One region of the Streptomyces sp. NBC_01775 genome, then DNA from elsewhere that is predicted to be linked to it. Evidence: predicted binding sites of a transcription regulator. Region 1 holds the regulator's gene; the other holds the start of a gene.
What was found. Region 1 encodes HrcA, which represses chaperone genes, less so after heat shock. Its sites were predicted from a motif close to TTNGCACTCNGNNNNNCNGAGTGCNAA; they were not measured.
Positions count from the first base shown of each region.

Region 1 (15,731 bases):
GGATATCGCTGAACGGGGTGAAGGAGGCCAGCTCCAGCACGCCCAGCACCCGGTCCTCGTACAGCACGGGCAAGATCACCACACACCCGGGCGGGGCCGAGCCCAGCCCCGAGGCGATCGGCAGATAGCCGCGCGGCACATCCGTGAGCAGCAGCCGCCGCTTCTGCGCCGCCACCTGCGCCACCAGGCCCTGGGCCGGGGCACCCTGGACGAGCAAGCCGCGGTTCTCCAGTGCCGTGGTGCCGAAGCCCGCCACGTAGATGAGATCCGAGGCGTCCTGCGAGGGGGCCGACGCACCGCTGGGGACGCGGGCCAGGAACAGGGCGCCGTACTGCGCGCCGACCAGCGGCGGCAGCTCGCGCATGATCAGCTCGGCGACCTCCCTGATGTCGCGGTGGCCCTGCATCAGCGCGGCCAGCCGGGTCAGGTTCGATTCCAGCCACTCCTTGGCGCGGGTCGTCTCGCGGAGGTCGGACACCATCCGGTTGACCGCCTCGGCCGCGGCCCGCCAGCTGCCCGACAGCCCGCTCAGAGAGGTGTGCGGGGGCGCCGGCCTGCCGTCGACGGGGGTGGTGTCCTCATCGACACCGGCCCGGGTCACCTCGCTGGTGAACAGCGCGAGCTGGCCGGTGACCCGGTTGACGGTGCGGCCGAGCCGGCGCAGCTCGCCGCGTATCGGGCGGTGCCCGTCGTACTGCTCGATCCGCGGCGACAGATCGCCCTCGGCCACGGCAGTGAGCACCCGCGTCGCCTCGGCCACCGGGTAGGTGAGGGTGTCCAGAAGCGTGTTTGCCGCGATCACGGTGTCCGTCCACGATCCGGTGCCGGGGCTGGCGCTGAGGCGCTCGTCGATGCGCCCGTGACGGGTCACCTCCCGCTGGACGCGCACGAGTTCGGAGCCGAGGTGTTCCACCCGTGCCGCGAGTCCGTTGACGGCGTCGGCCAGCGCCTGGCAGTCGTCCTTGCCCAGACCCGACAGCGACTCGGCGCTCAGCACGGCCCGGGCCTGGAAGTTCCCGTCGCACAGCGCGGTCAGCGCGGTCAGCGCGGGTCGCAGGTCGGGGGCGGCTTCGGGGAGTTCCCTGGGCTTTGCGAAATCGGAAGACATGGCTCAATTCCCACCACTTCCGTGACTCGGTGCATATGAGCGGGCCCAGTCTGTCACTCTTGCCCTACTGCGCTGAGTGCGTTTGACAGAACTGCCGGACCCCCGCCGGGACCGGGGGGATCTCCCCGGCCGAGGCCCGGCCGACGGCTGGGGAAGCTGGGGGAGGGTGCGATGAGGCGCGCTAAGGACGCGGGGGCCACAAGCTCACGCGGACCCATGGCGCCGGGGGAGCGGGCCAGGAAGCGGGTGGCAGGGGAGACCGCCGTCGCCGTCCCAGGACCGCGTGAGATCTCACGGACGGTAAGGACCGAGCTGCCGGGCAACGCGCTGGCTGCTGCGGCGGCACGCAGCTTCGCCCAGGCCGCGCTCGACGAATGGGGCCCGCGCGGCCCGCTGATGGATGACACGGTGCTGCTGGTCAGCGAGCTGGTGACCAACGCGGTCGTGCACGCGGGCACCTCCGTGGAACTGGAGTGCAGATACGCCTCGGGGATCGTCTACGCCGAGGTCACCGACCGCCATCCGGCCCGCGCCGTCACCTCGCGTGGCGAGGCGGGCCACGGCTACGGCCTGCGGCTGGTGAGCACGCTGGCCAAGGAGTGGGGCATCAGCTATCGCAGGGACCGCAAGGCCGTGTGGTTCCAGCTCGGCCCGGCCGAGGACACGGACGGCTACGACGGGCTCGACGAGGCACCCGACAGCGCGCACCGGGGCGCGCAGGGGGATGCGTACGACGCCGCGCACGGGGACGCGAACCGGGATGAGTACGGGGACGCGCACGACGGTGCGTCCGGTGACCGGACCGGCGCACCGGCGCACCCCGAGTGGACGAGCAACGGCGCGCTCTCCTTCCTCGCCGAGGCGTCCGACCTGCTCGCGGGTCACACCGACGAGGACAAGGTCGCCTCGCTCGCCGGGCAGTTGATGGTGCCCCGCTTCGCCGACTGGTGCGCCGTATGGCTGGAGGACAGCGAGCGCGCGCGCCTGCCGAGGCTGGCCCGCGTCTGGCACGCGCAGGAGAGCCGCATGGAAGGGCTGCGGGCCGAGCTGGAGAAGGAGCCGCCCGCCCTGGTGCCCCGCGCGCTGCCCGGTCAGGCCGTCCCCTGGCGCTGGCCCGAGGGGGCGGGCGCCGAGGACGGCTCCGGCGCCTCGGTGATGTGCCGCCTCGTGGTGGGCGGGCGCGCCGTCGGCACCCTGGTGATCGGCCGCGGGCAGCTGTCACGCATACCGGACGAGGTCATGGGCCTCGTCGAGGACTTCGCGCGCCGGGTGGCCCTCGCCGTCCTCTCCGCGCGCCGCTACACCCTCCAGGCCACCATCAGCAAAGTCCTCCAGCGCGGGCTGCTGCCCAGCGAGGAGATGCACGTACCCGGCCTGGAGACGGCACTGGTCTACGAGCCCGCGGGCGAAGGGGCCTGGGCCGGGGGCGACTTCTACGACCTGCTGCGACTGGCCGACGGCAGCTGGCGCTTCGCGCTCGGCGACGTGTGCGGCAACGGCCCGGAGGCGGCCGTCGTCACCGGCCTCGCCCGCCCCGTGCTGCGGCTGCTCGCCCGCGAGGGCTACTCCGTGCCCGAGACCCTGGACCGCCTCAACCGCGAGATCGGCGAACAGGCACGGTTCCTCTCCCTGATCTACGGCGAGCTGTCCTTCCGCGCGGGGTCGGTGGACTGCACCGTCGCCTGCGCGGGACACCCGCTGCCGCTGGTGCGGGAGGCCTCGGGCACCGTACGGGCCGCGGCGCTGCCACAACTGCTCCTGGGCGTGATGCGCGAGGTGACCTACGACAGCCAGACCTTCACGCTCCACCCGGGGGACACGTTGTTGTGCGTGACCGACGGCGTCACCGAACGCCGGTCGGGCCGACGGCTGTTCGACGACGGTGACAGGCTGGCCACGGTCCTGGCGGGCTGCGAACAGCTGGACGCCACGGACACCGCCGAACGCGTACGCCGCGCCGTGCACGGCTTCGCGCCCGGCCCGCCGACGGACGACCTGGCCATGCTGGTGCTGCGGGCGCCACCCCTCGGGGCGCCTGGGGCGCGGGAGGACACGACGGGTTCTTCGGGGCCCTCCGGTTCTTCGGGGCCCTCCGGCTCTTCGGGCCCCTCGGATCCGGAGGGTGCGGAACCGGCCACGCGCTGAGGGCGGCCGGGAAACGGGCCGGTGGTGCGGCCGGTCAGTCCACCAGGTCCCGGACCACCGCGTCGGCCAGGAGCCGGCCGCGCAGGGTCAAGGCCGCGCGGCCGGCCTCGTAGTGGCCGGGCTCCAGCAGCCCGTCGTCCCGCGCCTGACGTGCCGCCTTCGCACCATCCGGTGCGAGGAGGGAGAGCGGGCAGCCCCGCGCGAGCCGCAGCTCCAGCAGGATCCGCTCGACGCGCCGGTCCTCCGGCGAGAGCAGCTCGCGCCCCGCACCCGGGGATCGGCCCTCCGCCAGGGCCTGCGCGTACGCGGCCGGATGCTTCACGTTCCACCAGCGCACCCCGCCCACATGGCTGTGTGCGCCGGGTCCCGCGCCCCACCAGTCGGCGCCCTTCCAGTACAGCTCGTTGTGCCGGCAGCGGGCCGTCTCGTCGCCCCTCGTCGCCCAGTTGGAGACCTCGTACCACTCCATACCGGCCGCCGAGAGCCGCTCCTCGGTCATCAGATAGCGGTCCGCGTGCGTGTCGTCGTCCGTCATCGGCACTTCGCCGCGCCGGATACGCCGCGCGAGCTGGGTGCCCTCCTCGACGATCAGCGCGTACGCCGAGATGTGATCGGGCCCCGCGCCGAGCGCGGCGTCCAGCGAGGCGCTCCAGTCCTCGTCGGACTCGCCGGGGGTGCCGTAGATCAGGTCGAGATTGACGTGCGAGAAGCCCGCGGCGCGGGCCTCCGCGACACATGCCTCCGGGCGGCCCGGGGTGTGCGTGCGATCCAGGATCTTCAGCACGTGGGGGCGGGCGCTCTGCATGCCGAAGGAGATCCGGTTGAAGCCGGCCGTGCGCAGCGCGCTGAGGTAGGCGGGATCGACGGATTCCGGATTCGCCTCGGTGGTGACCTCGGCGTTCTCGGCCAGCCCGAACTCGTCCTTGACGGCGGTCAGCATGCGCGACAGGTCGGCGGCGGGCAGCAGCGTCGGCGTTCCGCCGCCGACGAAGACCGTCTCGACCCGACGCGGGTCGTCGCCCAGCACCTTGCGGGCCAGGCGGATCTCCTCGGTGAGGGTCTCCGCGTAGCTCTCGCGCGAGGCGAGGACGCCGTCCTTGCCGCTGCGCAGCTCGGTGGCCGTGTAGGTGTTGAAGTCGCAGTAGCCGCAGCGAGAGGCGCAGAAGGGCACGTGGATGTAGATGCCGAGGGGGTGTGACGTGCGGTTTTCCTGCGCGGAGGGCGGCAGGGAGCCGTCCTCGGGCACGGCTTCGCCGTCGGGGAGTGCGGAGGGCATGCGTCTATTGTCCCCTGCCGGGCCCCTTCCCCGGCTTGCAGGGGAAGGGGCCCGTGGAAGCCGGGGCGGGGGCTACCCCTCCGGCGCCGTCACAAAGTCGATCAGCTCTTCCACCCGTCCCAGGAGCGCCGGCTCCAGGTCCTTGTAGGTGTGGACGGCACCGAGGATGCGCTGCCAGGCGGCGCCCGTGTTGAGGGCCCAGCCCAGGCCCTCGCACACGCCGTGCTTCCAGTCGGTACCGCGCGGCACCCGGGGCCATCCGGCGATGCCGACGGACGAGGGTTTCACGGCCTCCCAGATGTCGATGTACGGATGGCCGACGACCAGCACATCGCCCGCACCGTCCCCCGCGACCTCCGCCGCGATACGGGACTCCTTCGAACCGGGCACGAGGTGGTCCACCAGGACGCCCAAACGGGCATCAGGGCCCGGCGAGAACGCCTCGACGATGGCGGGCAGGTCATCGACGCCCTCCAGGTACTCGACGACGACGCCCTCGATGCGCAGGTCGTCGCCCCACACCTTCTCGACCAGCTCGGCGTCGTGCCGTCCCTCGACGTAGATGCGGCCCGCGCGGGCCACCCGGGCGCGGGCGCCGGGTACGGCGAGGGAGCCGGAGGCGGTCAGGCGCGGGCCCGAGGGGGCCGTGGCGGAGGCGGCTGCGCCCGGACGGACCAGGGTCACCGTCCGGCCCTCCAGCAGGAAGCCGCGCGGGGCCATGGGGAAGACGCGGTGCTTGCCGAAGCGGTCCTCCAGGGTGACCGTCGGGCCCTCGGCGGTTTTCTCGCACCGGATGACCGCACCGCAGAATCCGGTCGTGACCTCCTCCACCACCAGATCCCGGTCGGCGGGCACCTCGGGCACCGGCTGCTTCCGCTTCCACGGAGGGGTGAGGTCGGGGCTGTCGTAGCGGCTGCGCATGGGCACATTCTGCTATGCGGCCCGTGCGCCTGCGCGGAATCCGGGGCTATCCGGTCCAGGACTCGAACCGGCGCGCCAGTGACTCGCGTTGTGCGCGGACGAACGCGGCGTCCACCAGCGCGCCGTGCCCCGGCACGTACACCGCGTCCTCGCCGCCCAGCGCCAGCAGCCGGTCCAGCGCCTCCGGCCAGCGGGCCGGGTGCGCGTCCGGGCCCGCCTGGGGCTCGCCGGACTCCTCCACCAGGTCCCCGCAGAAGACGACGTCGGGCGAGCCCGGCACCAGCACCGCCAGGTCGTGCCCGGAGTGTCCGGGGCCGAGGTTGGCGAGGACGGCCTCGCGCCCGCCCAGGGGCAGGGTCAGCTCGCCGCAGACCGGATGGTGCGGCGGTACGAGGACGTCGGCCGCCTCCGCCGCCTCGTCCTCCAGGAGGCCGTGCGCCACGGCGTCGTCGCGCAGCGACTCGGCCTGCCGGACGAGAAGTTCGCCGACGCCGACGGCGCCGTACACCTGAGCGCCGGAGAAGGCGGCCGTGCCGAAGACGTGGTCGAAGTGCGGGTGGGTCAGCACGATCCGGGTCGCCGGGCGGCCCAGCAGGGCCCGTACGTCCGCGCGGATCCCGGCGCCCTCGCGCAGGGAGGAGCCGGTGTCGATGACCAGCACCTCGTCCTCGCCCCCGACCGCGCCCACCGTCGCGTCCCACTGCGGCAGCCTGCGGCGGACCACACCCGGTGCGATCCGCTCCCAGTCCGCGAGGGGAGCGGACGGATCCCGCCCCGCGTCTTCCCGATCCGGCTCCATACGACGACGCTAACGGCACAGGGCCGGCAACGCCTGCCCCCGGGCCCCGCGCGGTACGGTCGAGCCAGCTCGATCGGGCGGCCCTTGCCCTGGCTGTGGCGACCGGCCGTACACTGGCACAGGGATCCTGGCACTCCCGAACGGAGAGTGCCAGGGACGGAATCCAGAACCGCGGCCGGACGGGAGGTGTGCGTCATGCTCAGCGAGCGCCGTCTTGAGGTGCTCCGCGCCATCGTCCAGGACTACGTCGGCACGGAGGAGCCCGTGGGCTCCAAGGCCCTCACCGAGCGGCACAATCTCCAGGTCTCCCCCGCCACGGTCCGTAACGACATGGCGGCGCTGGAGGACGAGGGCTTCATCGCCCAGCCGCACACCAGCGCGGGCCGTATCCCCACCGACAAGGGGTACCGCCTCTTCGTCGACAAGCTCGCCGGAGTCAAGCCGCTGTCCTCGCCGGAGCGGCGCGCCATCCAGAACTTCCTCGACGGCGCCGTCGACCTCGACGACGTCGTGGGGCGCACGGTCCGCCTCCTGGCCCAGCTCACGCGGCAGGTCGCCGTCGTGCAGTACCCCTCGCTGACCCGTTCGACGGTGCGGCACGTGGAGCTGCTGGCGCTGGCCCCGGCGCGGCTGATGCTGGTGCTGATCACCGACACCGGCCGGGTCGAGCAGCGCCTGATCGACTGCCCGGCGCCGATCGGTGAGACGGTGCTCGCCGACCTGCGCGCGCGGCTCAACAGCCGCGTGGTGGGCCAGCGTTTCACCGAGGTCCCCTCCCTGGTGCAGGATCTTCCCGAGTCGTTCGACGCGGACGACCGGGGCACGATCTCGGCCGTGCTGGCGACCTTGCTGGAGACCCTGGTCGAGGAGACCGAGGAGCGGCTGATGATCGGCGGCACCGCCAATCTCACCCGCTTCGGACACGACTTCCCGCTGACCATCCGCCCCGTCCTGGAGGCGCTGGAGGAGCAGGTCGTTCTGCTGAAGCTGCTCGGGGAGGCCAAGGACCCGGGTATGACCGTACGAATCGGGCATGAGAACCAGCATGAGGGACTGAGTTCCACATCGGTCGTCTCGGTCGGCTACGGTTCGGGCGACGAAGCAGTCGCCAAACTTGGCGTGGTCGGACCGACCCGCATGGACTACCCCGGAACGATGGGAGCTGTACGCGCAGTGGCACGGTACGTCGGACAGATCCTCGCGGAGTCGTAAGTGGCGACGGATTATTACGCGGTCCTCGGCGTGCAGCGCGACGCCTCGCAGGACGAAATCAAGAAGGCCTTCCGCAGGCTCGCACGCGAGCTGCACCCGGACGTCAATCCGGACCCGAAGACCCAGGAGCGGTTCAAGGAGATCAACACCGCTTACGAGGTGCTCTCCGACCCGCAGAAGAAGCAGGTCTACGACCTCGGCGGCGACCCGGCCTCGGGCGCGGCGGGCGGCGCCGGAGGGTTCGGCGGCGGCTTCGGCAACTTCAGCGACATCATGGACGCCTTCTTCGGCACCGCCTCGCAGCGCGGCCCGCGCTCGCGCACGCGCCGGGGCCAGGACGCCATGATCCGGCTGGACATCGACCTGGACGAGGCGGCGTTCGGCACCACCAAGGACATCCAGGTGGACACCGCCGTCGTCTGCGGTACGTGCAGCGGCGAGGGCGCGGCGCCCGGCACCTCGGCGCAGACCTGTGACATGTGCCGCGGTCGCGGCGAGGTCTCCCAGGTCACCCGCTCCTTCCTGGGCCAGGTCATGACCTCGCGCCCGTGTCCTCAGTGCCAGGGCTTCGGCACGGTCGTGCCCACCCCCTGTCCGGAGTGCGCGGGCGACGGCCGGGTGCGCTCGCGGCGCAGCCTGACCGTGAAGATCCCCGCGGGCGTGGACAACGGCACCCGTATCCAGCTCGGAGGCGAGGGCGAGGTCGGCCCCGGCGGCGGCCCGGCGGGCGACCTGTACGTGGAGATCCACGAGACCCCGCACTCCACCTTCCAGCGGCGCGGTGACGACCTGCACTGCACGGTCACCATCCCCATGACGGCGGCGGCCCTCGGCACGAAGGTGCCGCTGGAGACGCTGGACGGCATGGAAGAGATCGACATCCGCCCCGGCACCCAGTCCGGCCAGTCGGTCCCGCTCCACGAGCGCGGCATCACGCATCTGCGCGGCGGCGGCCGGGGCCAGCTGATCGTCCACGTCGAGGTCACCACCCCCACCAAGCTGGAGCCCGAGCAGGAGGAACTGCTCCGGCGCCTGTCGAAACTGCGCGGCGAGGAACGGCCCACCGGCCAGTTTCAGCCGGGACAGCAGGGGCTGTTCTCCCGCCTGAAGGACGCCTTCAACGGGCGTTGAGGGCTGGGGCCGGTTCCTCGGCCGGGGGTCCGGGGGTTGTCCCCCGGGGGGTGCTGTAGCGGGCGTTGAGGGCTGGGAGTCGGTTCCTCGGCCGGGGGTCCGGGGGTTGTCCCCCGGGGGCGCCGTAACGGGTGTTGAGTGGGCCCTGGGCCGCCTCGGTGCTGGTGACGCGGCGTGCAGGGGGCGTAGAGGAGCGTGACAGGATAAGGCCCATGTCCACCTCGTTGCCTACGCTCTCCGAGCTGACCGAGTATCCCGTCATCCAGGCACCGATGGCCGGCGGCGTCTCCCGCCCCGAGCTGGCCGCGGCCGTCAGCGAGGCGGGCGGTCTGGGCTTTCTCGCCGGCGGGTACAAGACGCCGGACGCGATGTACAAGGAGATCAGACAGCTGCGCCGGCTCACGAGGCGGGGCTTCGGCGTCAACCTCTTCATGCCCCAGCCGAGCACGGCGGACCCGGCGGCGGTCGAGGTCTACCGCGAGCAGCTCGCGGGCGAGGTCACCTGGTACGAGACGGAGCTGGGCGACACCGAGGGCGGCACGGACGACGCGTACGAGGGGAAGCTGGCGATCCTCTACGAGGACCCCGTCCCCGTCGTCTCCTTCCAGTTCGGCTGCCCCTCGCGCCGCGTGCTGGAGCGCTTCGAGAAGGTGGGCACCTACACCATGGTCACCGCGACCACCGTCGCCGAGGCACAGACCGCGCAGTGGGCGGGCGCGCACGCCGTGTGCCTCCAGGGCATAGAGGCCGGCGGCCACCAGGGCACGCACCGTGACGACCCGCAGGCCGACGCCTCGGTGGGGGGCATCGGGCTGCTCTCGCTGGTGACGCAGGTCAAGGAGTCCGTACAGCTGCCGATCGTCGCCTCGGGCGGGCTGATGCGCGGCGGCCAGATCGCCGCCGTGCTGGCGGCGGGCGCGAGCGCCGCCCAGTTGGGGACGGCCTTTCTGGTCACCACCGAATCGGGTGCCAACCCGCTGCACAAACAGGCCATGACCAACCCGCTGTTCACCCGCACCGAGCTGACCCGCGCCTTCTCGGGGCGCCCGGCGCGCGGCCTGGTGAACCGTTTCATGCGCGAGCACGGTCCGTACGCCCCGGCCGCCTACCCCCAGATCCACTATCTGACCGCCGGGCTGCGCAAGGCGGCGGCCAAGGCGGGCGACCCGCAGGCGATGGCCCTGTGGGCGGGCCAAGGACACCGGCTGGCACGGGAGTTGCCCGCGGCGCAGCTCGTCGAGGTGCTCGCGGCCGAACTCTCCGTCGCGCGCGAGGGAATGTCCCCGCGCGGCGGTGCGGAGGGTGGACGCGAATGACGGCGCCGGTCTTCCTCACCGACCCGGGGCGGCTCACGGGCCTGGCCCCGGGCGATGTCGCGTGGCTGGACGGTCCGGAGGGGCGGCACGCCGTCACTGTGAAGCGGATGCGTCCTGGCGAGGAGATCGTCCTCGCGGACGGCGCGGGGATCGGGGTCAGCGCCACCGTGGTCTCCGTCGAGGGCAAGGACCAGCTCAGGGCCGAGGTCGTCACCACGCGTACAGAGGCGGAGCCGCGCCCCCGGATCACCGTCGTCCAGGCGCTGCCGAAGGGGGACCGGGGTGAGTTGGCCGTCGAGACCATGACGGAGACCGGAGTGGACGCGGTCGTGCCGTGGAGGGCCTCGCGCTGTGTCACGCAGTGGAAGGGTGAACGCGGGGAGAAGGCGCTTGCCAAGTGGCGTGCAGCCGCACGTGAGGCGGGCAAACAGTCCCGGCGGCTGCGCTTTCCCGGGATCGCGGAGCCGGCCGCCACCTCGGATGTGGGTCGGCTGCTCGCCGACGCCGCCTTCGCGGGGGTGCTGCACGAGGAGGCCTCCGGGCGCCTGGCGACGGCGCCACTCCCTTCGGACGGCGACATCGTGCTGGTCGTCGGGCCCGAGGGCGGGATTTCGCCGGCGGAGCTGACCGTCTTCGAGGAAGCGGGCGCCGACGTGTACAAGCTGGGCCCGAGCGTGCTGCGTACGTCGACGGCGGGGACAGCGGCGGCTGCCGTACTGCTGGCGCGGTCCGGCCGCTGGTCCTGAGCCGGCGCCGCGGCGGGGTCGTACGGAGCGTCTCCGTCCCGAAAAGATGGGGAAAAGGGGGCTTTCCGCGGGGCCCTCGCGGTGGGACGCTGCCGAGTATGGGGAGGAATCGGCGATTAGCGAGCGGGGCCCTCGCCGCTGTGGCGGCGATCGGCCTGGCCACCGCGTGCGATCCGAACGCCACGGGGGCTCTCAACTCGGCAGCGGTGGCCGTCACCACGGACCAGGTCGGCACCGAGGCCCTCGAACGCGCGGGCATCAAGGTGCGGTGGATGAGCTGTACGGCGCAGATGGGCACCCGACCGGGAGCCACGTCCCCGGCGAACGCCGAGGCGGGGCGGACCCGGCAGGTGGCGAAGGTCGCCTGCGAGGGCGAGACCACCAGCCGTACGAAGCTCACGCTCAGGGGGAAGGTCACCGAGGAGCGCGACGGGCACTGTGTGCGCGGGGCCCTCACGGCGAAGGCCGGGACCAGGACGCTCTTCCGCGCGAACGTGCTCGGCAACTGCGACGAGAAGCCCGGCGGTTCGCGGCCTCCCTCCCGGACGAAGGAGCCGACGGCGCGCCCCACCGTCACCCGTACGGTGTCGCCGCCGGGCAGCGAGCGGCCCACCTCGCGGCCCCCGGCCACCCCGCCGGTGACGGTGACCGTGACCAGCAGCCCTGATCCGCCGCCGTCCGAGCCCTCACCCGATCCCTCGCCCACCTGCCGGTGCGGCTCGCCTGAGCACAAGGCCGCGCGCGCGGACCGGTAGCATCCCGTCCATGGCTGGAGAACCCCAGGCGGACTGCCTGTTCTGCAAGATCGTGGCGGGCGAGGTGCCGGCGACGGTGGTCCGGGACACCGAGACGACCGTCGCCTTCCGGGACATCAACCCGCAGGCCCCCACCCACATCCTGGTGATCCCCAAGGCGCACTACCCGGACGCCGTCTCTCTCGCCGCGGCCTCGCCGCAGCTGATGGCGGACGTGGTGCGCGAGACGGGGGAGGTCGCGGCGCAGGAGAAGATCGTCCCCGGCGACGGCGGCCCGGGGACGGGATACCGCGTCGTGTTCAACACGGGCTCCGGCGCCGGCCAGACCGTCTTCCACGCGCACGCGCATGTACTCGGAGGCCGCGGCCTCGAATGGCCCCCCGGATAACCGGCGTTGTCCACACGAGAGCTGGTGGTGCTGGGCACCGCGAGTCAGGTACCGACCCGGCAGCGTAATCACAACGGGTATGTCCTGCTGTGGGACGGGGAGGGCATTCTCTTCGACCCGGGCGAGGGCAGCCAGCGGCAGATGGCGCACACCTCCGTGGCCGCGCACGACCTCACCCGGATCTGTGTGACGCACTTCCACGGCGACCACTGCCTCGGCCTGCCCGGCGTCATCCAGCACCTGAGCCTCGATCAGGTGCCGCACACCGTCACGGCGCACTACCCCGCCGCGGGGCAGCCCTACTTCGCACGGATGCGGCACGCGACGCCGTTCCACGAGACGGCCGTGTTGCGCGAGGCACCCGTGCACAGCTCCGGTGTGCTCGCGGGCGGCCCCGGCGACCCGGAGGGGAGCGCGCTGCCCTTCACCCTGGAGGCCGTCGAACTCTCGCACCGTATCGAGACGTTCGGATACCGGCTGACCGAGCCCGACGCGCGCCGGATACTGCCCGCCCTGCTCGCGGAGCGCGGGATCGCGGGGCCGGACGTGGGCCGCCTCCAGCGGGAGGGGGAGCTGCGGGGCGTGCGGCTGGAAGAGGTCAGCGAGCCGCGCAGGGGGCAGCGCTTCGCCTTCGTCATGGACACCCGGCTGTGCGACGGGGTGTACGCGCTGGCCGAGGGCTGCGACCTGCTCGTGATCGAGTCCACGTTCCTGCACGCCGAGGCCGAACTCGCGGACAGCCACGGGCATCTCACCGCGTACCAGGCCGGCCGCGTCGCCGCCGAGTGCGGGGTGCGGCACCTGGTGCTGACCCACTTCTCCCAGCGCTACACCGACGCCTCCGCCTTCGGTACCGAGGCGCGTGCCGCGGGGTACGAGGGAGAGCTGACGGTCGCCGAGGACCTCACCCGGATCCCGGTGCCCAAACGGCGGTGACGGCGCCGAACCGGGTGGCAGGTGACGGCGCCGAACCGGGTGGCAGCGGGCCGCGACGCCCTCAGCCCATCACCTCGATGAAGCGCTCCAGGCCGATGTTGCCGCCCGAGATGACGACGCCCACCCGCTCGGGCGGGTTCTCCACCCGGCCGGACAGCAGGGCCGCCAGCCCGGTGGCGCCGCTGGGCTCCACCAGCATCTTCAGCCGCTCGAAGGCGAAGCGCATCGCCGAGCGGATCTCGTCGTCGCCGACCAGCACCACACTCTCCACCAGCCGCTGGTTGACCGGGAAGGTCAGCTCGCCCGGGGTGGACGCGGCCTGGCCGTCGGCGAGGCCGCGCGGCACCTCGATCCGCACCCGGTGCCCGGCAGCCAGCGAGCGGGCCGTGTCGTCGCCGTCCGCCGGCTCGACGCCGACCATCCGGATGCCGGGCCGCAGCCCCGTCGCCGCCGTCGCGCAGCCCGCCATGAGCCCGCCGCCGCCCACCGGCACCACCAGCGCGTCCAGGTCGGGGACCTCCTCCAGCAGCTCCAGCGCCGTCGTGCCCTGGCCGGCCATGGTGTGCGGGTGGTCGAAGGGCGGGATGACGGCCAGGCCGCCTTCCTCGGCGATCTTCTCGCCGATCGCGACCCGGTCTTCCGTGTAGCGGTCGTAGGTGACGACCCGCGCTCCGTATCCCTCCGTCGCCACCCGCTTGGCCACCGGCGCGTCCTCGGGCATCACGATCACCGCGCTGGAGCCCAGCTCGCGCGCGGCGAGCGCCACGGCCTGCGCGTGGTTCCCGGAGGAGTAGGCCACCACGCCCCGGGCCAGCTGCTCGGCGGAGAGCTGGGCCAGGGAGTTGTAGGCGCCGCGGAACTTGAAGGCGCCTATCCGCTGGAAGTTCTCACACTTGAGGAAGACCTCGCGGCCCACGAGCCCGTCGAGGGTGCGGGAGCGGACGACGGGGGTGCGGTGTACGGCACCTTCGATGCGCGCCGCGGCGGCACGTACGTCGTCGAGGGTGATCACGGGAGAAGCGGATTCGGCGTGGGAACCGGCGACGCCGGCGGAGTCGGTGGTCATTTCGCGAACGTATCCCACCGGCCCGGGGCCGGGCGACGGAATACGTCCCGGTCAAGGGCGTGCGGCCGGCCCTCAGCCCTGGAGCCCCAGCGCTGGGAGCCCAGCGCTGGGAGCCCCGAGCCAGCAAGCCCCCGGCCAGCAGCCCCGGGGCTAGAAGCCGAGCCTGCGCAGCTGCTTGGGGTCGCGCTGCCAGTCCTTGGCGACCTTCACGTGCAGGTCGAGGTAGACCGGTGTGCCCAGCAACGCCTCGATGTGCTTGCGCGAGGAGCTGCCGACCTCCTTGAGCCGCCGGCCCTTGGGCCCGATGACGATGCCCTTCTGGCTCGGGCGTTCGATGAAGATGTTGGCGTGCACATCCAGCAGCGGCCGGTCGGCGGGGCGGTCCTCGCGCGGCAGCATCTCCTCGACCACGACCGCGATCGAGTGCGGCAGCTCGTCCCGTACGCCCTCCAGCGCCGCCTCGCGGATCAGCTCGGCGACCATGACCTGCTCGGGCTCGTCCGTCAGGTCGCCGTCCGGGTACAGCGGCGGGCCCTCGGGCAGCAGCGGGGCCAGCAGGTCGGCCAGGAGTCCCACCTGGGAGCCCTCGGTGGCCGACACCGGGATGATCTCGGCCCATTCGATGCCCAGCTCCTTGCCGAGCTGGTCGACGGCCATCAGCTGCCTGGCGAGCGCGTCACCCGGCACCAGGTCGGACTTGGTGATGACGGCGACCTTGGGCGTGCGCTTCTTCAGCCCGGCCAGCTCGGCGGCGATGAAGCGGTCGCCCGGGCCGAGCTTCTGGTCGGCGGGGAGGCAGAAGCCGATGACGTCGACCTCGGCCCAGGTGGTGCGTACCACGTCGTTGAGCCGCTCGCCCAGCAGCGTGCGCGGCTTGTGCAGCCCGGGGGTGTCCACGAGCACGAGCTGCGCCTCGGGCCGGTGCACGATGCCGCGCACCGTGTGCCGGGTGGTCTGCGGCCGGTTGGAGGTGATCGCGACCTTCGTGCCCACCAGCGCGTTGGTCAGCGTCGACTTGCCCGCGTTGGGGCGGCCGACGAAGCAGGCGAAGCCCGACCGGTGCGGGGCCTCGGCCGGTGCGCGGCCTTCGGTGTCGCTGGCGGAGGCGGAGGATGCGTTCATGCCGCCCATTGTCCCCGATCCGGGGGGGCGCCCCGGCCCCCGCCCGTCGAAGCGGCGGCCCGCAGCCCCCGCAGCCCCCCGCAGACCTGGCGGGTCAGCCCGCCGTCACCGTCGAGCGGTGTGTTCCGTCCGGTCCGGCAAGCAGCACCGGTGCGGCGGGGCCGCCCAGGTCGCGCACCGTGGCCAGGTCCTCGTCCGGCACCCGCCCGGCCTCGGAGACCACCGCCGCGGCCTCCAGCGACTTCGCTCCCGAGGCCACCGCCATCGCCACGGCCGTGCGCAGCGCGGACAGCTGGAGCGAGGGCAGCTCGACCGACCCCGCCACGTACGTACGCCCCGTCTCGTCGCGCACGGCGGCGCCCTCGGGGACGGCGTTGCGGGCGCGGGCGCTGCGCGCCAGCGTGAGGATCTTGCGGTCTTCCGGGTCCAGGTCCGGACCGTCGCTGCTGTGCTCACTCATGACGGTGAGCATATGCGGTGCTCTTCGGGCCTCCTCAGCCCGCCACCTCGTGCGTGCTCGCCCCCGCCGTCTCGTCCGGGCTCAGCCCGCCACCTGACGCATGGTCGCGCGGCGTACCTCGGGCTCGGACAGCCGCTGGAGCTTCTCGGCCGTGCCGGTGCCCGGGACGGGGTTGTGCAGTACGAGCTTGAGGTCGGGGCGGGCGGGGACCTGGAGCGTCGTCGACTCGAAGTGCAGCGCGCCCACCACCGGATGGTCCAGCTCCTTGCGCAGCTGGCCGGGCCTGCGCACATCGCCCTGCGCCCACAGCGTCCTGAACTCCTCGCTGCTGTTCAGCAGCTCGTCGAGCA
Region 1 covers NZ_CP109104.1:6,336,771-6,352,501, forward strand. The annotation lists gene OHB04_RS28130 (ATP-binding protein) at 1-1,108, opposite strand, end outside; gene OHB04_RS28135 (SpoIIE family protein phosphatase) at 1,280-3,253, shown strand; gene hemW (radical SAM family heme chaperone HemW) at 3,288-4,529, opposite strand; gene OHB04_RS28145 (DUF3097 domain-containing protein) at 4,602-5,450, opposite strand; gene OHB04_RS28150 (MBL fold metallo-hydrolase) at 5,497-6,249, opposite strand; gene hrcA (heat-inducible transcriptional repressor HrcA) at 6,445-7,461, shown strand; gene dnaJ (molecular chaperone DnaJ) at 7,462-8,592, shown strand; gene OHB04_RS28165 (nitronate monooxygenase) at 8,805-9,908, shown strand; gene OHB04_RS28170 (16S rRNA (uracil(1498)-N(3))-methyltransferase) at 9,905-10,654, shown strand; gene OHB04_RS28175 (hypothetical protein) at 10,795-11,409, shown strand; gene OHB04_RS28180 (histidine triad nucleotide-binding protein) at 11,420-11,797, shown strand; gene OHB04_RS28185 (ribonuclease Z) at 11,804-12,733, shown strand; gene OHB04_RS28190 (pyridoxal-phosphate dependent enzyme) at 12,795-13,799, opposite strand; gene era (GTPase Era) at 13,950-14,921, opposite strand; gene OHB04_RS28200 (cytidine deaminase) at 15,016-15,393, opposite strand; gene OHB04_RS28205 (helix-turn-helix transcriptional regulator) at 15,463-15,731, opposite strand, start outside.

Region 2 (15,731 bases), 900 kb from region 1:
GCCAGGCCATCACCCGCTCGATCGCCGACCAGTCCCGCACCATCCGGCTCCCCGTCCACCTTGTGGAGGAGCTGGGCCGGATACGGCGAGTGCAGCGCGAATTCAATCGCGAGCACGGCCGCGATCCGGAGCCGGCAGAGATCGCCCAGGAGCTCAGCTCCACCCCCGAGCGCGTCACCGATGTCCTCGACTGGGCCCGAGACCCGGTCAGCCTGAACATGTCGGTCGACGACGAGGGTGAGACCCAGTTCGGTGATCTGCTGGAGGACACCTCCGCGGCCTCGCCCGAACAGTCGGTGCTCACCGTGCTGCGACGGGAAGAGCTGGACGAGCTCATAGGCAGGCTCGATGACCGTACGGCCTCGATCATCAAGGCCCGCTACGGAATGGTCGACGGCCGCGAGCGCACACTGACCGAGGTCGGCAAGCAGCACGGCCTGACGCGTGAGCGCATCCGCCAGATCGAGAAGCACGCCCTGCTGGAGCTGAAGAAGATGGCCCACGACACGGGTTTCGACGCGGCGGCGTAACCCACAGCCCCCGTCCCACAGACGAGCCCCGGTGCCTTCCCCCGAGCGCCGGGGCTCTTTCCTGTCCGCTTCCCCTCCCCGGGCCCCCGCCCCCCGCCCACCTCCACCCTCACCACCCGACCCCTCGCCGCCACCCGCTCGGAGCCCCAGCCCTCCCGTGGCGCCCCCGGATGTTGGTCCGTGCCCGGGTGAATGCCCGAGTGTGTTTACTTTGCGCCAAGCTCGCCGTAACCTCGCCGATAAGTCACATGAGCGGGCATAGAACGGACCTGAATCCACATGTACGCACCGGAGCGTCAGCAGGCCATCCTCCGAATCGCGCGGGAGAACGGCCGGGTCGACGTGCTCTCGCTGGCCACCGAGTTCGATGTCACTGCCGAGACGGTGCGCCGCGATCTCAAGGCCCTCGACCGGGCCGGCCTCGTCCGCCGTGTGCACGGGGGTGCCATCCCCGCCGGGCAGCTCGACTTCGAGCCCGACCTGGCGGCCCGCGAGTCCGCCGCCACCGACGAGAAGGAGCGCATCGCGCAGACTGCCGTCGAGGAGCTGCCCGCCGAGGGGAGCGTGGTGCTCGACGCGGGCACCACCACCTCCCGGCTGGCGACGGCCATCCCCCTGGACGCCGCGCTCACAGTCGTCACCCACGCTCTCCCCACGGCGGCCCGGCTCGCCGATCACCCCCGGATCGAGCTGCATATCGTCGGCGGACGGGTCCGGCACCGCACCCGGGCCGCTGTCGACGCGTGGGCCTTGCGGAACTATGGCGAGATCAAGGCAGATGTACTATTTCTTGCCACCAACGGCTTCTCCCTCGACGGCGGGCTCACCACCCCCGACCTCGCCGAGGCCGCCGTCAAGCGCACGATCATGGCCGCGGCGCGGCGCGTGGTCCTCCTGGCGGACTCCACCAAAGCGGGCCAGGAACATTTCGCCCGTTTCGGCGACCTCTCACAAGTCGACCTCCTCATCACCGATACCGGCCTGGGCCCCGACGACGCGCGTCTGATCGAGGCGCAGGGCACCTGCGTCAAGCGGGTGTGAGCCGTGGCCGTCATCACCCCCTTTGCCTCCACATCCCTCTGTTCCCTCCATCCCGCTCACGCCCCTTCTCCCGCACCGCCGAGACCACTGACTGGAACTCCCGTATGACCGTCCTCACCGTTACCCCGAACCCCAGCCTGGACCGCACGTACGAGATACCGGTCCTCGGCCGGGGGAATGTGCTGCGGGCCGGCGGCGACCGGGTGGACCCCGGCGGCAAGGGCGTCAACGTGTCCCGCGCGGTGGCCGCCGCCGGGCACCGCACGGTCGCGGTGCTCCCGCTCGGCGGTCCCGAAGGAGCCCTCCTGGCCCAGCTCCTCGGTGACCTCGGGATCGACGTGGCCGGGGTACCCGTCCGCGGTTCGACCAGGGTGAACATTTCTCTCGCCGAGCCGGACGGAACCCTCACCAAGATCAACGCGGCCGGCCCCGACCTCGACGGCGACGAGTCCCGGGCCCTGCTGGACACCGTCGCCGCCGAGGCACTCAGCCACCACGCGTCCTGGCTCGTGTGCTGCGGCAGTCTCCCCCGCGGCCTCGACGACCAGTGGTACGCGGCCCTCGTCACCCGAGCCCGCTCGGCAGGCGTGCGCGTGGCCCTCGACACCTCGGGCCCACCGCTCCGTGCGGCCCTCGCCGCACGGCCCGATGTCGTCAAGCCCAACACCGACGAACTCGCCGAGGCCGTCGGCCGCCCCCTCGCCACCGTCGGCGACGCGATCAAGGCGGCCGAGGACCTGCGGGAGGCAGGCGCGGGGGCGGTGCTGGCCAGCCTCGGTGCCACGGGACAACTCCTCGTCGACACCACCGGCGCCTACTTCGCCACCGCCCCCGTCGCCTCCGTCCGCAGCGATGTCGGCGCGGGCGACGCCTCGCTCGCGGGCTTCCTCGCAGCGGGCGGAGCCCGCGCCGAAGCACTGGTCTCCGCCGTCGCACACGGTGCGGCAGCGGTGCAGCTGCCAGGCAGCCAGATGCCGAGCCCGGACGACGTCCGTCCGGAAACGGTCACCCTCACCACCCACGTCCCCCTGGACCTCCCCCTGTCCCACAACGTCAACGGAGCCGTTCGATGAGCCAGTTGATAACCGCGGAGCTGGTCGATCTCGATCTTTCCGCACCTACCAAGGACGAAGCAGCACGCTCGCTCGCGGAGCGGATGGTGGCACTCGGCCGTGTCACAGACCTCGACGGCTTCCTCGCCGACGTCGCCGCACGCGAGGCCCAGATGCCGACCGGTCTCGAAGGGGGCATCGGCATCCCGCACTGCCGCAGCGCCCATGTCACCGAGCCCACCCTGGGCTTCGGGCGAGCGCCCGCGCCCATCGACTTCGGGGCCACCGACGGGCCGGCCGATCTCATCTTCCTGATCGCCGCACCGGACGGCGCCGACAGCGACCACCTCAGCATCCTGTCCTCGCTGGCGCGGCACCTCGCGGACCCTGACTTCACCGCCGCCCTGCGCGCCGTCACCGACCCGGACCGCGCCGCCGCACTCATACGCGGCGAAGCCCCCGCCGCCACCCCTGCCCCGGAACCGACAGCCGAGGCCACCGAGCCCACTCCGTCGGCCGACACGTCGCAGGAGACCGACGAGACTCCGCCCCGCTCTCCGGCACCGGAAAACGGCCGGCCGGAACCATCGGACCAGCACGCCGGGGCATCGGAGACCCAGGCCCAGGACACCTCCGGGACCGCCGCTCCTTTCCGGATCGTCGCCGTCACCTCCTGCCCCACGGGCATCGCCCACACCTACATGGCCGCCGAATCCCTGGAGCGTGCGGCCGAGGAGAGCGGCCGAGGGGTCGAGATCACCGTCGAGACTCAGGGCTCCGCGGGCTTCGAACGGCTTGCCCCGGGCCTCATCTCCGCCGCCGACGCTGTGATCTTCGCTCATGATGTGGAAGTACGGGAGCGCGACCGCTTCGCGGGCAAGCCCACCGTCGACGTCGGTGTGAAGGCTGCCATCAACCGCCCCGCCGAACTCATCGCCGAAGCCCGTGCCAAGGCCGAGCGGGGCGACGTCACCGCCGCCGTTTCGACCACCGCACCCATGGACAGCGGCGGGGCACCAGGAGACAGCTTCGGTACCCGGCTGCGCACCTGGCTGATGACCGGCGTCAGCTACATGGTGCCGTTCGTCGCGGCCGGCGGACTGCTGATCGCGCTCTCCTTCGCCATCGGCGGCTACGAGATCGCCGACGCCAAGTCCGTCGCCGACCACTTCGTGTGGACCGAGGTCCACAGCTGGGCCGCGCTCCTCAACCAGGTCGGCGGGCTCGCCTTCAGCTTCCTCGTGCCTGTCCTCGCCGGATACATCGCCTACGGCATGGCGGACCGGCCCGGGCTGGTGCCCGGCTTCGTGGGCGGCGCGGTCGCCGTGCAGATCGAAGCGGGCTTCCTCGGCGGCCTGGTGGCCGGACTGCTCGCCGGTGCACTGGTCATGGCCATCCAGAAGGTCAGCATCCCGCCCGTGCTGCGCGGCATCATGCCGGTCGTCGTCATCCCCCTGATCTCCTCGGCGATCGTCGGGGCGCTGATGTTCGTCGTGATCGGCAAGCCCATCGCCACCGCGCAGAAGGCCATGACCGACTGGCTCGGCGGGCTCACCGGCACCAACGCCATCCTGCTGGGTCTGCTGATCGGCCTGATGATGTGCTTCGACCTGGGCGGCCCGGTCAACAAGGTCGCCTATGCCTTCGCCACCGGCGGCATCGCCAGCGCCGACCCCGGCAACGGCAGCCTGATGGTGATGGCAGCCGCCATGGGCGCCGGAATGGTGCCGCCCCTGGGCATGGCCCTCGCCACGACAGTGCGCGGCGGGCTCTTCACCAAGACCGAGCGGGAGAACGGCAAGGCCGCCTGGGTGTTGGGCGCCTCCTTCATCACCGAGGGCGCCATCCCGTTCGCCGCCGCCGACCCGCTGCGCGTCATCCCTGCCTCCATGGCGGGCGGCGCGGTCACCGGTGCGCTCTCGATGGCTTTCGGAAGCACGCTCAGGGCCCCGCACGGCGGCATCTTCGTGGTGCCGCTGATCGGCTCCCCGCTGCTCTACCTCGTCGCCATCGCCGCCGGGACCATCGTCACCGCCGGTCTGACCGTGCTGCTCAAGGGCGCCCGCAAAACGGCTGCCAAGCCACAGGGCACAGCCTCTGAGAAGAGCGAAGAGACACGCGTTCCCACGGCGGCCTGAACCGTCGTCCCCGCCCGGCCCGCCTGGTGGCGGCCCCGTCCTGCGAGTACGGGGCGTCGCCAGGCCCGCCCGCGCGGACGACCGGCACACCGGCGGGCATCCGCGCCGAACTGGCCGGCCCAGCAGGCCTGCCGAGGTCAGTCGGCCGGGCCGTCCTCCGGGAAGTCCTCGGCGTAAGGATCCGGCGGCACCTCGCCGTAAAGGTCGCGGTACGAGGGGAAGACGCCGCCCGGCCCGTCCACGCCCTCCGCCGCGCGGACTGCCTTCACCACCGCCCGGGTCACCACGTCGGCCCCCGCCGCCAGCACGTCGTTGAACTCCCCCTCGACCGGTTGCCGTTCCCCCGTCGACAGCGCGAAGACGGCGTCCCCGTCGTGCATCAGATGGATCGGACGCACCGCCCGGGCCAGCCCGTCGTGCGCGCTGCCCGCCAGGCGCTGCGCCTGCGGGCGGGTGAGGGACGCGTCGGTCGCCACCACCGCCAGCGTCGTGTTGAGGGTCGGCCGCAGCGATCCCGCCGTCCGCCGGCCGGTCTCCTCCCGCGCCTCCGCCAGCAGCATTTCCGCCTCGGCGTGCTCGTCCTCCGTCGGGATCCGCGGAACGCCACCCGTCAGTTCGCCGTAGAGGGCGCCCGTGGCGGGATCTGTCGCCGAGCCCGCGGCGTTGAGTGCGACCAGGACGCCGACGACCGCGCCGGAGGGCAGTGTCGTGCTGGCGGTGCCGATTCCGCCCTTGAGCCCGCCGACGACCGCCCCCGTCCCGGCACCCACACAGCCTTCCGCCACCGGTGCCCCGGGTGCGGTGGCCGCCGCCTCCTCCACCGCTTTCCTGCCCAGACTCGCGTCCGGCCTTGCTTTCCAGCGGCCCCCGCGCCCCAGATCGAAGATGACCGCCGCCGGCACCACCGGCACCACCTGCGAGGGGTCCGGGCCGACCCGTACGCCGCGGCTCTGTTCCTCCAGCCAGGCCATCACACCTGAGGCCGCGTCGAGACCGAACGCGCTTCCGCCGCTGAGGACGACGGCGTGGATCCGCTCCACTATGTTCTTCGGATCCAGGGCGTCGGTCTCGCGGGTGCCCGGCGCCCCACCCCGGGCGTCCACCCCTGCGACGGCGCCGTTCTCGGGGGTCAGCACCACTGTCGTGCCCGTCAGCCAACCGTCGTCCGTCCGCTGCGCGTGACCCACGCGCAGACCGGGCACGTCGGTCAGCGCGTCCCTCGGAGCACGCGTTCCCTGAGCGTCGTGAGTATCCATGAAGCATGGATACCAGGCAGTCGGTTCGGTGGTCGTACGCTTGAGGCATGAGCGTCGATCCGCAGTCCCCCGGCAGGCAGAAGCGGCGGCGGGACGCTGCCGCCTCGCTGGATTTCGACGACCCGCTGAGCCGGCCGTCATCCGACGACACCGACCAGGGCTGGGGCGAGGGAACGGGCGGCGCCGGGGGCGAGGAGTCGGACCTCGCGCGCTTTCTCGCCGAGAAGCCGCCCCACCACATCTGAACCCGGCGCCACGGCAAAGCCTTGCAGCCCCTGCGGCCCCAGGGCCACCGCGCAGCACCATCCACCACCCGAAAGCGGCACACCGCCCGGCTCGGACTCAGGCGTGCCACCCGGCTCCGGGGCGCCGCCCCGTGCAGGATTCCCACCCGGCTCAGCCGCCGCCTCGCCGTCCTCATGAGCCACTCCCACACGGCCCCGAGGCGTGAATACACGGCCGCGACAACCCCGCTCCGCCTGCCGCCTGGCGCTCCGGAGGCCCTCGGGCGCCCTCGCGCTACTTGTCCGTACTGACGCCCCCGTCGCGCTGCCGTGCCACCGACGCGTCCGAGCCGCTCTCGGGCGAGGCGGAGGCCGGTGCGGAGGCCGGTGTGGAGCCATCGCTCCCGGGCTCGCCGGTGCGCTGCGCGACCAGCACGTCGCGGATCTCCGTGAGCAGCTCGATCTCGGTCTTGGGGACCTCGACCGGGCCTGCCTTGGCGGCTTGCCGCTCCTTGTACTTGTTCATGGGCAGGATCATGAGGAAGTAGACGACAGCCGCCGTGATCATGAACGTCAGCGTGGCGCTGAGGACCGGGCCCCAGTTCAGTACGACGCCCTTTGCCTCGCCGCTGCTGTCGATCGAGCACGGGCCCTTGAGACACGAGTTGTACTTGTCCAGGTCCTGTGTGCCGACGGCCCCCACCAACGGGTTGATGAACCCCTTGACGACGGCATCCACGATCTTGCTGAAGGCCGTTCCTACGACAACGGCAACGGCCAGCTCGACCACGTTGCCGCGCATCAGGAACTCCCTGAACCCGGTCAGGATGCCGTTTTTCTCGGGGGTTTTCTCGTTGCTCAACGAACTGCCTCTTCCACAACCTGACGGTGCTGACGACGACGGGCGGGAAGCGGGTGGCACGCACACCGTGGAACGTGTGCGAACGGCGCTGACGGCATGCGCACCCCCGAGAACAGGGGCCACAAGGAGGTCGGGAGCGGTCACGGCTCAGCACAGCGTCACCGCCAGCCGGGATTCCGCCGCGGCACCCGCGAGGGCCGTCGCCGTCCGCCGGGTCACGGCAACCACGATCAGCGCACCATCGGCTTCATCGCCCGTGACAGTGTCGCTGGACTTCGGCACCTGGACCACTCGGACACTTCTGGCCACCATCCGTGCCGAAGCGTTCTTGGATTCGCTCGCCAGCACATCGATCCGGTCGCCAGGGCTCAGCAGACGGACCGTGGCCGCGTCGGAGATCCGGACCGGGGCGGATACCGCAGCCGGATCCGACGGTTGAGGCGTGACAGATCTCTCACTGGCAGGCCCGCGCCCGTCCGCCCGCCGGGGCTCGCTCTCCCGCGCCGTGCCGCTGTCGGGGACGGCGACCGCGATTCCCGCGGCACAGACCGCCAGCCCGGCTGACAGCACCCGCCGCCGGGGGGCCGGCGCGCCTCGGCGGCGCGACCTGCGGCTGCCCCGTCCCGCCCGCACGGGCGGGAACCCGGGGACAGGCGCGGAGAGGGACGTACGGGACGGAAAAGAGCTTCGGGATCGGGGCACAGCGCTCACCACCAGCCATCACAGGTGAAGTACCGCCTGGTCACGGCCTTCTGTGGCTAGATTGCCCTCGCCTGCGAAATCCCGCTGACGGGCCCTGAGATCTGTGGACGGCGTGGCTTTTGTGGATAACCCCGCCACCCGAACGTGTCCCTCCGCACCCCAGAATGGCCGCTCCACGCCCCACGGGCCCCACGCCTCACCACGGGCCCCCACGCCCCACGGGCCCCCACGCCCCGCGGGCTTCCGCCCCATGGACCCCCGCGGTTCACCGCAGCCCGGCCCCCGGCGGCTCGCGAGCCCAGGCCCCAGGCCGCAGGCCCAAGCGCCCTCAAGCCCCCGACGTCCTGAGAGTCTCAGGGCAGTGTGAAGCCCGGCTCCTGCCCGCCCAGTGCCGCACCGCAGGCGCACTTGCGTTCGTCGGCGGTGGGCAGTTCGCGCACCGCGTCGAAGAGGACATCGCGCAGGCGGCCCACGTTCTCGCCGAAGACCCGCAGCACCTCCTCGTGGGAGACGCCCTCGCCGGTCTCCGCCCCCGCGTCCAGATCCGTGACCAGCGCCAGCGAGGAGTAGCACAGCTCCAGCTCCCGGGCCAGGATCGCCTCGGGGTGGCCCGTCATGCCCACCACCGACCAGCCCTGCGCGGCATGCCAGAGCGACTCGGCGCGCGTGGAGAAGCGAGGGCCCTCGATCACACACATCGCGCCCCCGTCGACCGCTTCCCAGCCCTGTCCCCGCGCCGCACGCAGGGCAGCCTGGCGGCCCGTCTCGCAGTACGGATCGGCGAAGGTGACGTGGATGACCTGGGGCACGCTGCCGTCGGGCAGCGGCTCGCCGTCGAAGTAGGTCTGGACCCGCGACTTCGTGCGGTCCACGAGTTGGTCGGGGATCACAAGCGTGCCTGGTCCGTACTGGGGCCGGAGGCCGCCGACAGCGCAGGGCGCGACGACCTGGCGTACTCCCACGGAGCGCAGCGCCCACAGGTTGGCGCGGTAGTTGATGCGGTTGGGCGGCAGGTGGTGGCCGCGCCCGTGCCGGGGGAGGAAGGCCACCCGCCGGCCGCCGGTCTCACCAAGGAAGAGGGAGTCGCTCGGAGGTCCGTACGGCGTTTCTACTGTGACCTCGGTCACGTCGTCGAGGAAGGAGTAGAAGCCGGATCCGCCGATGACGCCGATCTCTGCCTGTTCGCTCATGCCGTCACCCTAAAGGGGCGCGTAGGCCCCCCTGGCAGGGGGCCGTGAGGGGCGTCAGGGCCGGTCTCAGGCCGACGTGCTCGCCTTCGGAGTGCTCTTGCTCTCACTCTTCCCCGAGGACTTCGACTCCGAAGAGGAGGAGCTGGACGAGGACGAGTCCGAGGTGGACGAGGAGGACGAGGAATCCGAGCCCTTGGAGTCGCTGTTCTTGGCGGACGAGTCCGAGGAGGAGCCGGCCGGGGCAGGGCTGCTGCTCGATGAGGAGCTGCGGCTGTCGTTGCGGTAGAAGCCGGAGCCCTTGAAGACGATGCCGACGGCCGAGAAGACCTTCTTGAGGCGCCCCTCGCAGTTCGGGCACACGGTCAGCGAGTCGTCCGTGAACTTCTGCACCACTTCGAGGCCCTCGCGGCACTCGGTGCACTGGTACTGGTACGTCGGCACGTTCTTCCTCCTGGCACTCTCACTCGTTGAGTGCTAACGACGGTCCATAGTGCAGTATTCCCGCGCGTCAGTCCACCGGGACCGCCGTTCGGTGACCCAGCCCACGCGCCGCCACCCGCCCGCTGTCCGGGGAACGGAGCGCCTTCCGGAAGGCCAGCAGCACAAGGAGCGCCAAGCCTGTTCCGGCGAAAGGGGCGAGGAATCCGGTGACGGCTCCCGCACGGTCCGCCAATTGGCCCGCCACCGTCGAACCGGCGGCCTGGCCCAGCGCGATGGCTCCGGTCAGCCAGGTGAACGCCTCGGTACGCGCTCCTGCGGGCACCAGCGTCTCGATCAGCGTGAAACAGGTGATCATGCACGGCGCCACACACAGTCCGGTCAGCATTCCGAGCGCGCCCAGCAGCGCCGTCCACGGCCCCAGCTGCGACGCCACCGCCATCAGCGCCGCTGCCGCCACGAGAGCGGGGTAGGCAATCAGCAGCCGGGATTGCGGCCCGCGCTTCCACCGGATGGTGCCCACGGCGACCGCCGCCAGCATGTTGCCCGCAGCGAAGACGCCGTACATGACGCCGTTGATGCCCGGCTGCCCTGTCGACTCGGTGAACGCCGTCAGGGAGACCTGCATTCCGCCGAAGACCATTCCGATGCCGAGTACGGCGGCGATCAGCACCCGCGTACCGGGCACGGCCAGCGCGGACGCCGGAGAACCGGCTTCATCCGGTGCGACGGAACCCTTCGCCCCCTTGAGGTCTTCGCCGTCCTCGCCGGGTCCCCGACGCCGGGCGAGGCCGGCCCGGGCCGGGACGGGCTGGGTACGGCGCTGCGCGGCGAAGACCAGCCCTCCCAGGAGGGAGACCGTGGCCTCCGCGATCAGTCCGGCAGCCGGATGAACCCCGGTGCACAGCGCTGTCGCCAGCACCGGTCCGACGACGAACGTGAACTCGTCCGTCACCGACTCGAAGGCCGCAGCCGTGTTCATCAGGGGCGAGCCCCGCAGGCGCGCCGCCCAGCGGGACCGCACCATGGGACTGATCTGCGGCGCGGTGGCTCCGGCGGGGACGGTTGCCGCGAACAAGACCCACAGGGGGGCGTCCAGGAGCGCCACCGTGATCAGAACGCCGACGGCAAGCGCGTGCAGGAACACCTGCGGCACCAGCACCGCGCCCTGGCCGAAGCGGTCGGCGAGCTTGCCGCTCTGCGGCGCGATGAGGGCCATGGAAATGCCGGCCGTGGCCGACACGGCCCCGGCCAGCCCGAACGAGCCGGAGGTGTGTTCCACCAGCAGGACGATGCCGATGGTGAGCATCGCGAAGGGCTGTCTGGCCAGAAAACCGGGAAGGAGGAAGGACCAGGCGCCTTCTGTGCGCAGGAGGTGTCCGTATCCGGGGCGTTCGGGGGAGCGCCGGTCGGGGCGCGCGTCGTCAGTCGTGGTGGCCGGGGCTTCCACGGCCGGGCCTTTCTGCCGCCTGGTGGCGCGTGTCACGGTGACGCGCCGAGAGCTGTCCTCTCGCGCATGACCGGGGTAGATACCCGGTCCGTTGCGGGGTGGGCAGTCGGACCGTGGCCGCCGAGCGGTCGCGCCAGCTCTGCTTCAGACAGAGTTGGGGTGAATCTTTCCGTTATGAGGATAACCGCTCTGGTCAGGCTTGGGTAAAGCGAGCCGGAGGGCCCGGGACGGCGGCCCGGCAGGGCCTGAGCCACACCGGACCACCCCGGGCCACGCCGGACCACTCCACTCCACTCCGGGCCGCCCCGCCTCGACCCGGCAGCTACCCCCGCAGAGCCGTACTCCCGCCCGTGCCCAGCCATCCGGCGAGCTTGCCGCCCCGGCTGACCGACAGCAGGCGGCGCTCCGCGGCGTCCCGGACCTCGTTCGTCGCGACCACCAGCAGTTCGTCGCCGTGGCGCAGCACTGTTGTGGGCGAGGGGACGAAGCTCGTCCCGCCGCGTACCACCAGGGTGACGGCCGCACCCGTGGGAAGGCGCAGTTCGGCCACTTCTACGCCGTGCATCCGGGAGGACTCCGGGATGGAGACGGACAGCAGATGGCCCCGCAGCCGCTCCAGGGGCGCCGATTCGATGTCGACGTCCTCCGCCTCGTCCGCCTCGTTCAGCCGCAGCTTCTGCGCGAGCCAGGGCAGGCTGGGGCCCTGGAGGACGGTGAAGACGACGACCAGCACGAAGACGATGTTGAAAATGCGCTGGCTTCCGGAGACATCGGCGACCATCGGGATGGTCGCCAGCACGATGGGCACCGCGCCGCGCAGCCCTGCCCAGGACAGCAGCACCTTGTCCTGCCAGGAGATGCGGAACCGCTCCAGGCAGAGGAAGACCGAAAGCGGGCGCGCGACCAGGGTCAGTGCCAGCCCGATCAGCATGGCCGGCCAGAAGTCCTTCCACAGGTCGTGCGGAGTGACGAGCAGGCCCAGCAGGACGAACAGTCCGATCTGCGCTATCCAGGCCATGCCGTCCGCGAAGCCGCGCACCGCGGGACGGTGCGGCAGTTTTCCGTTGCCGAGGATGAGCGCCGCGACGTAGACCGCCAGGAATCCGGATCCGTGCGCCAGGGCGCCCCCGGCGTACGCGAGCACGCACAGCGCCAGTACGGCGATCGGGTAGAGGCCGGAGGCGGGCAGTGCCACATGGCGCATTCCCAACTCACCCAGCTTGCCCACAACCAGTCCCACCAGGAGGCCGATGGCCAGTTCCATGACGATCTCGCCGGCCAGGAAGTACCAGGGGTGGTGCAGGGCGTCGAGCGAGGAGAAGGTGACGACCAGGAGCACGACGGGTGCGTCGTTGAAGCCGGACTCGGCCTCCAGCACTCCGGTGAGCCGCCGGGGGAGTGGCACCTTGCGCAGCACTGAGAAGACCGCCGCGGCGTCCGTCGAGGAGACCACGGCGCCCATCAGGAGCGACGCCTGCCAGTGAAGCCCTACCAGGTAGTGGGCCGCGAGGGCGGTGACGGTGACGCTCACGCCGACGCCGAACGTCGACAGCACGGCAGCCGCCGGGACAGAAGGTCGGATGTCGCGCCATTTCGTACTGAGCCCGCCCTCGGCGAGGATCACCACAAGGGCGGCGTATCCGAGAACCTGGGTCAGCTCGGCATCCGAGAAGCCGAATCCGATTCCGTCCTGCCCTATGGCCACGCCTATCCCGAGGTAGATCAGCAGGCTGGGGAGCCCGCTGCGGGAGGAGAGGCGGACGGCCGCGACGGCGACGAGCAGGACGAGGGCGCTGAAGAGCAGTAGTTGGTTGAGGCTGTCGACGGTCAGGGCGCGGTCCTCTCTTCCGGGGGCTTCTCTCCTCGGTGCACGGCCGGTGTCTGGTGGGCGCGGTCCGTGCGGTTCGGCGTGTATCCGGTGTGCTCTTGGGAGTTGGCCGTGGGCCGGTCCGCCATAGGGCTGCGTCCGGGTGGGGCGGACGGGGAACCCGGTGGCGGGCACGTGGGGTACGGCGGCGGCGGTGCGGGTCGTTCTGACGGCCTCCTGATGTCTTCCTAACGGATTCTTAACGCCCTGCCCATGGCTGACCCACCGCTTCCGGACAGTTGTCCCCGAACCTCTAGTTCGTTTGGGTAGCTAACAATTTACCATCGCTTGAATATGCCCACCCCGGAGATCCGCAGTTGGCGACTCGCTGTCCGGGCGCGCCGAAGGTCGTCCTATGGTTGCTCCGTACGGATCGATCCCGTCCGCCACCCAGCCCAAGGTCCGCCCTGCCCCCTCGAAGGACAGCGATGCCCGCCAAGAAGACCTCGCGACGCGCCCGTCTGATCGTGATCGCAGTCGTGCTGCTGCTTGTGGCAGGCATCGGAGGCGGGACCTACTGGGGCGTCAGTACCGTCCGCGACTCCTTCCCGCAGACGACGGGCTCGCTCAAACTCAAGGGCCTCGCCGCCCCGGTGAGCGTGAAGCGGGACGGAAGCGGAATCCCCCAGATCTACGCGGACAAGGCCGAGGACCTCTTCCTGGCTCAGGGTTATGTCCAGGCCCAGGACCGCTTCTGGGAGATGGACGTACGCCGCCACATGACCGCCGGGCGTCTGTCGGAGATGTTCGGCGACAGCCAGGTGGAGACCGACGCCTTCTTGCGCACGCTCGGATGGCGCGAGGTCGCGGAGAAGGAGTACAAGCAACTCCCGGCCAAGACCAGGGACTTCCTCAAGGCCTACTCGGCGGGTGTCAACGCCTACCTCAAGAACCACAAGGGCTCGGCGCTCTCCGCCGAGTACGCGGCACTCGACCTGGAGGGCGACGGCTACAAGCCGCACTCCTGGACACCGGTCGACTCCGTGGCCTGGCTCAAGGCGATGGCCTGGGACCTGCGCGGCAACATGTCGGACGAGACCGACAGAGCGCTGATGTCCAGCCGGCTGACCAAGAAGCAGATCGAGGATCTGTACCCGAGCTACCCCTACGACCGGAACAAGCCCGTCGTCGACAAGGGCGCGGTGGACCCGGCCACCAAGAAGTTCGACCCGAAGGCCAAGGACACTCCCGGCTCCCGGGGCGGGGCAGGAGGGACTGGGGGACCCGGCGCCCCCCGGTCCCGCACAGGCTCGCAGGGGCCCTCCACGGGCACCGGGGGGGACGCCCCGGCTCCCGGGGCCCGGAGTGCCGGGAACGGCGCTCAGGGCGCCGGACAAGCCGCTCAGGGTGCCGGCACCCAACTCGACACCGTCGCCAAGAAGCTGGACGAGATCCCCGGTCTGCTCGGGCCCAACGGCAGCGGGATCGGCTCCAACTCCTGGGTGGTCTCCGGGAAATACACGACCACCGGCAAGCCTCTGCTCGCCAACGACCCGCACCTGGCGCCGCAACTGCCCTCGGTCTGGTACCAGATGGGCCTGCACTGCCGCACCGTCGACGCCTCCTGCCCCTACGACGCCTCCGGTTTCACCTTCTCCGGCATGCCGGGAGTCGTCATCGGCCACAACCGGGACATCTCCTGGGGTCTGACCAACCTCGGCGCCGACGTGACCGACCTGTACCTGGAGAAGGTCAAGGACGGCAAGTACCTGTACGACGGCAAGGAAGTGCCCTACCGCACCCGGCAGGAGACCATCAAGGTCGCCGGCGGCAAGAGCCGCAAGATCACCGTGCGGGAGACCAACAACGGGCCGATCGTCTCCGACCGCGACAAGGAACTGCGCAAGGTCGGTGACGAGGCCCCCGTCGGCAACGCGGCACCCGACAGGGGCGACGGCTACGCGGTGTCGCTGAGATGGACGGCCCTGGAGCCCTCCAAGACCATGGACTCCGTCTTCAAGCTCAACAAGGCGAGCAACTTCAAGGAGTTCCGCGAGGCCGCCAGCGGCTTCGCCGTCCCCTCGCAGAACCTCATCTACGCCGACACCAAGGGCAACATCGGATACCAGGCACCCGGCCGCATCCCGGTGCGCGGCGCCGGCGACGGGCGCTACCCCGCACCCGGCTGGGACAGGCGCTACCGGTGGAAGGGGTACATCCCGCAGCGCTCCCTGCCCTGGGAGTACAACCCGTCGCGCGGCTACATCGTGACCGCCAACCAGGCCGTCGTGGACCGCGAGAAATACCCCTACCTGCTGACGGACGACTGGGGCTACGGGGCGCGCAGCCAGCGGATCAACGACCTCATCCAGTCGAAGATCAAGGACGGCGGCAAGATCTCCATGGGCGACATGGAGACGATGCAGATGGACAACAGCAGCGAGATCGCCAAGCTGCTGGTGCCCTACCTGTTGAAGATCGAGGTCGACGACAAGTACGTACGCGAGGCGCAGGAACTGCTGGAGGGCTGGGACTACACCCAGGACTCCGACTCGGCCCCCGCCGCCTACTTCAACGCGGTATGGCGCAACCTCCTCATGCTCGCCTTCGGCAACAAGCTCCCCAAGGAGCTGCGCGTCAAGGGCGACTGCCTGAACGTGGCACCCTCCGACGAGTCCGGTCCGCTCGACGACCTGGACGGCAACGCCCGCCTGGTGCGCGAGTGCGGGCAGCGCCCGGCCGACACGGCGCAGCCGGACGGCGGCGACCGCTGGTTCGAGGTGGTTCGCAAACTGGTGAAGCATCCGGACAGCGAGTGGTGGAAGACCCAGGGCACCCTGCGGCGCGACGGCGACAAGAACCGTGACGACCTGCTGGCGCACGCCATGAAGGACGCCCGCTGGGAGCTGACCTCCAAGCTCGGCAAGGACATCAACACCTGGAGCTGGGGCAGGCTGCACCGGCTGATGCTGAAGCATCAGACGATCGGCACCTCGGGCCCCGGCTACATGCAGTGGGTCTTCAACCGGGGCCCCTGGGAC
Region 2 covers NZ_CP109104.1:5,434,878-5,450,608, forward strand. The annotation lists gene OHB04_RS24325 (sigma-70 family RNA polymerase sigma factor) at 1-530, shown strand, start outside; gene OHB04_RS24330 (DeoR/GlpR family DNA-binding transcription regulator) at 810-1,571, shown strand; gene pfkB (1-phosphofructokinase) at 1,676-2,644, shown strand; gene OHB04_RS24340 (PTS fructose transporter subunit IIABC) at 2,641-4,761, shown strand; gene OHB04_RS24345 (P1 family peptidase) at 4,899-6,017, opposite strand; gene OHB04_RS24350 (hypothetical protein) at 6,065-6,262, shown strand; gene mscL (large conductance mechanosensitive channel protein MscL) at 6,537-7,103, opposite strand; gene OHB04_RS24360 (RcpC/CpaB family pilus assembly protein) at 7,251-7,817, opposite strand; gene OHB04_RS24365 (S-methyl-5'-thioadenosine phosphorylase) at 8,159-8,995, opposite strand; gene OHB04_RS24370 (FmdB family zinc ribbon protein) at 9,062-9,385, opposite strand; gene OHB04_RS24375 (MFS transporter) at 9,504-10,883, opposite strand; gene OHB04_RS24380 (potassium/proton antiporter) at 11,206-12,714, opposite strand; gene OHB04_RS24385 (penicillin acylase family protein) at 13,179-15,731, shown strand, end outside.
Region 2: OHB04_RS24370 (FmdB family zinc ribbon protein) is a predicted target of HrcA. The motif match lies at 9,447-9,473, and genes of this name have one in related genera.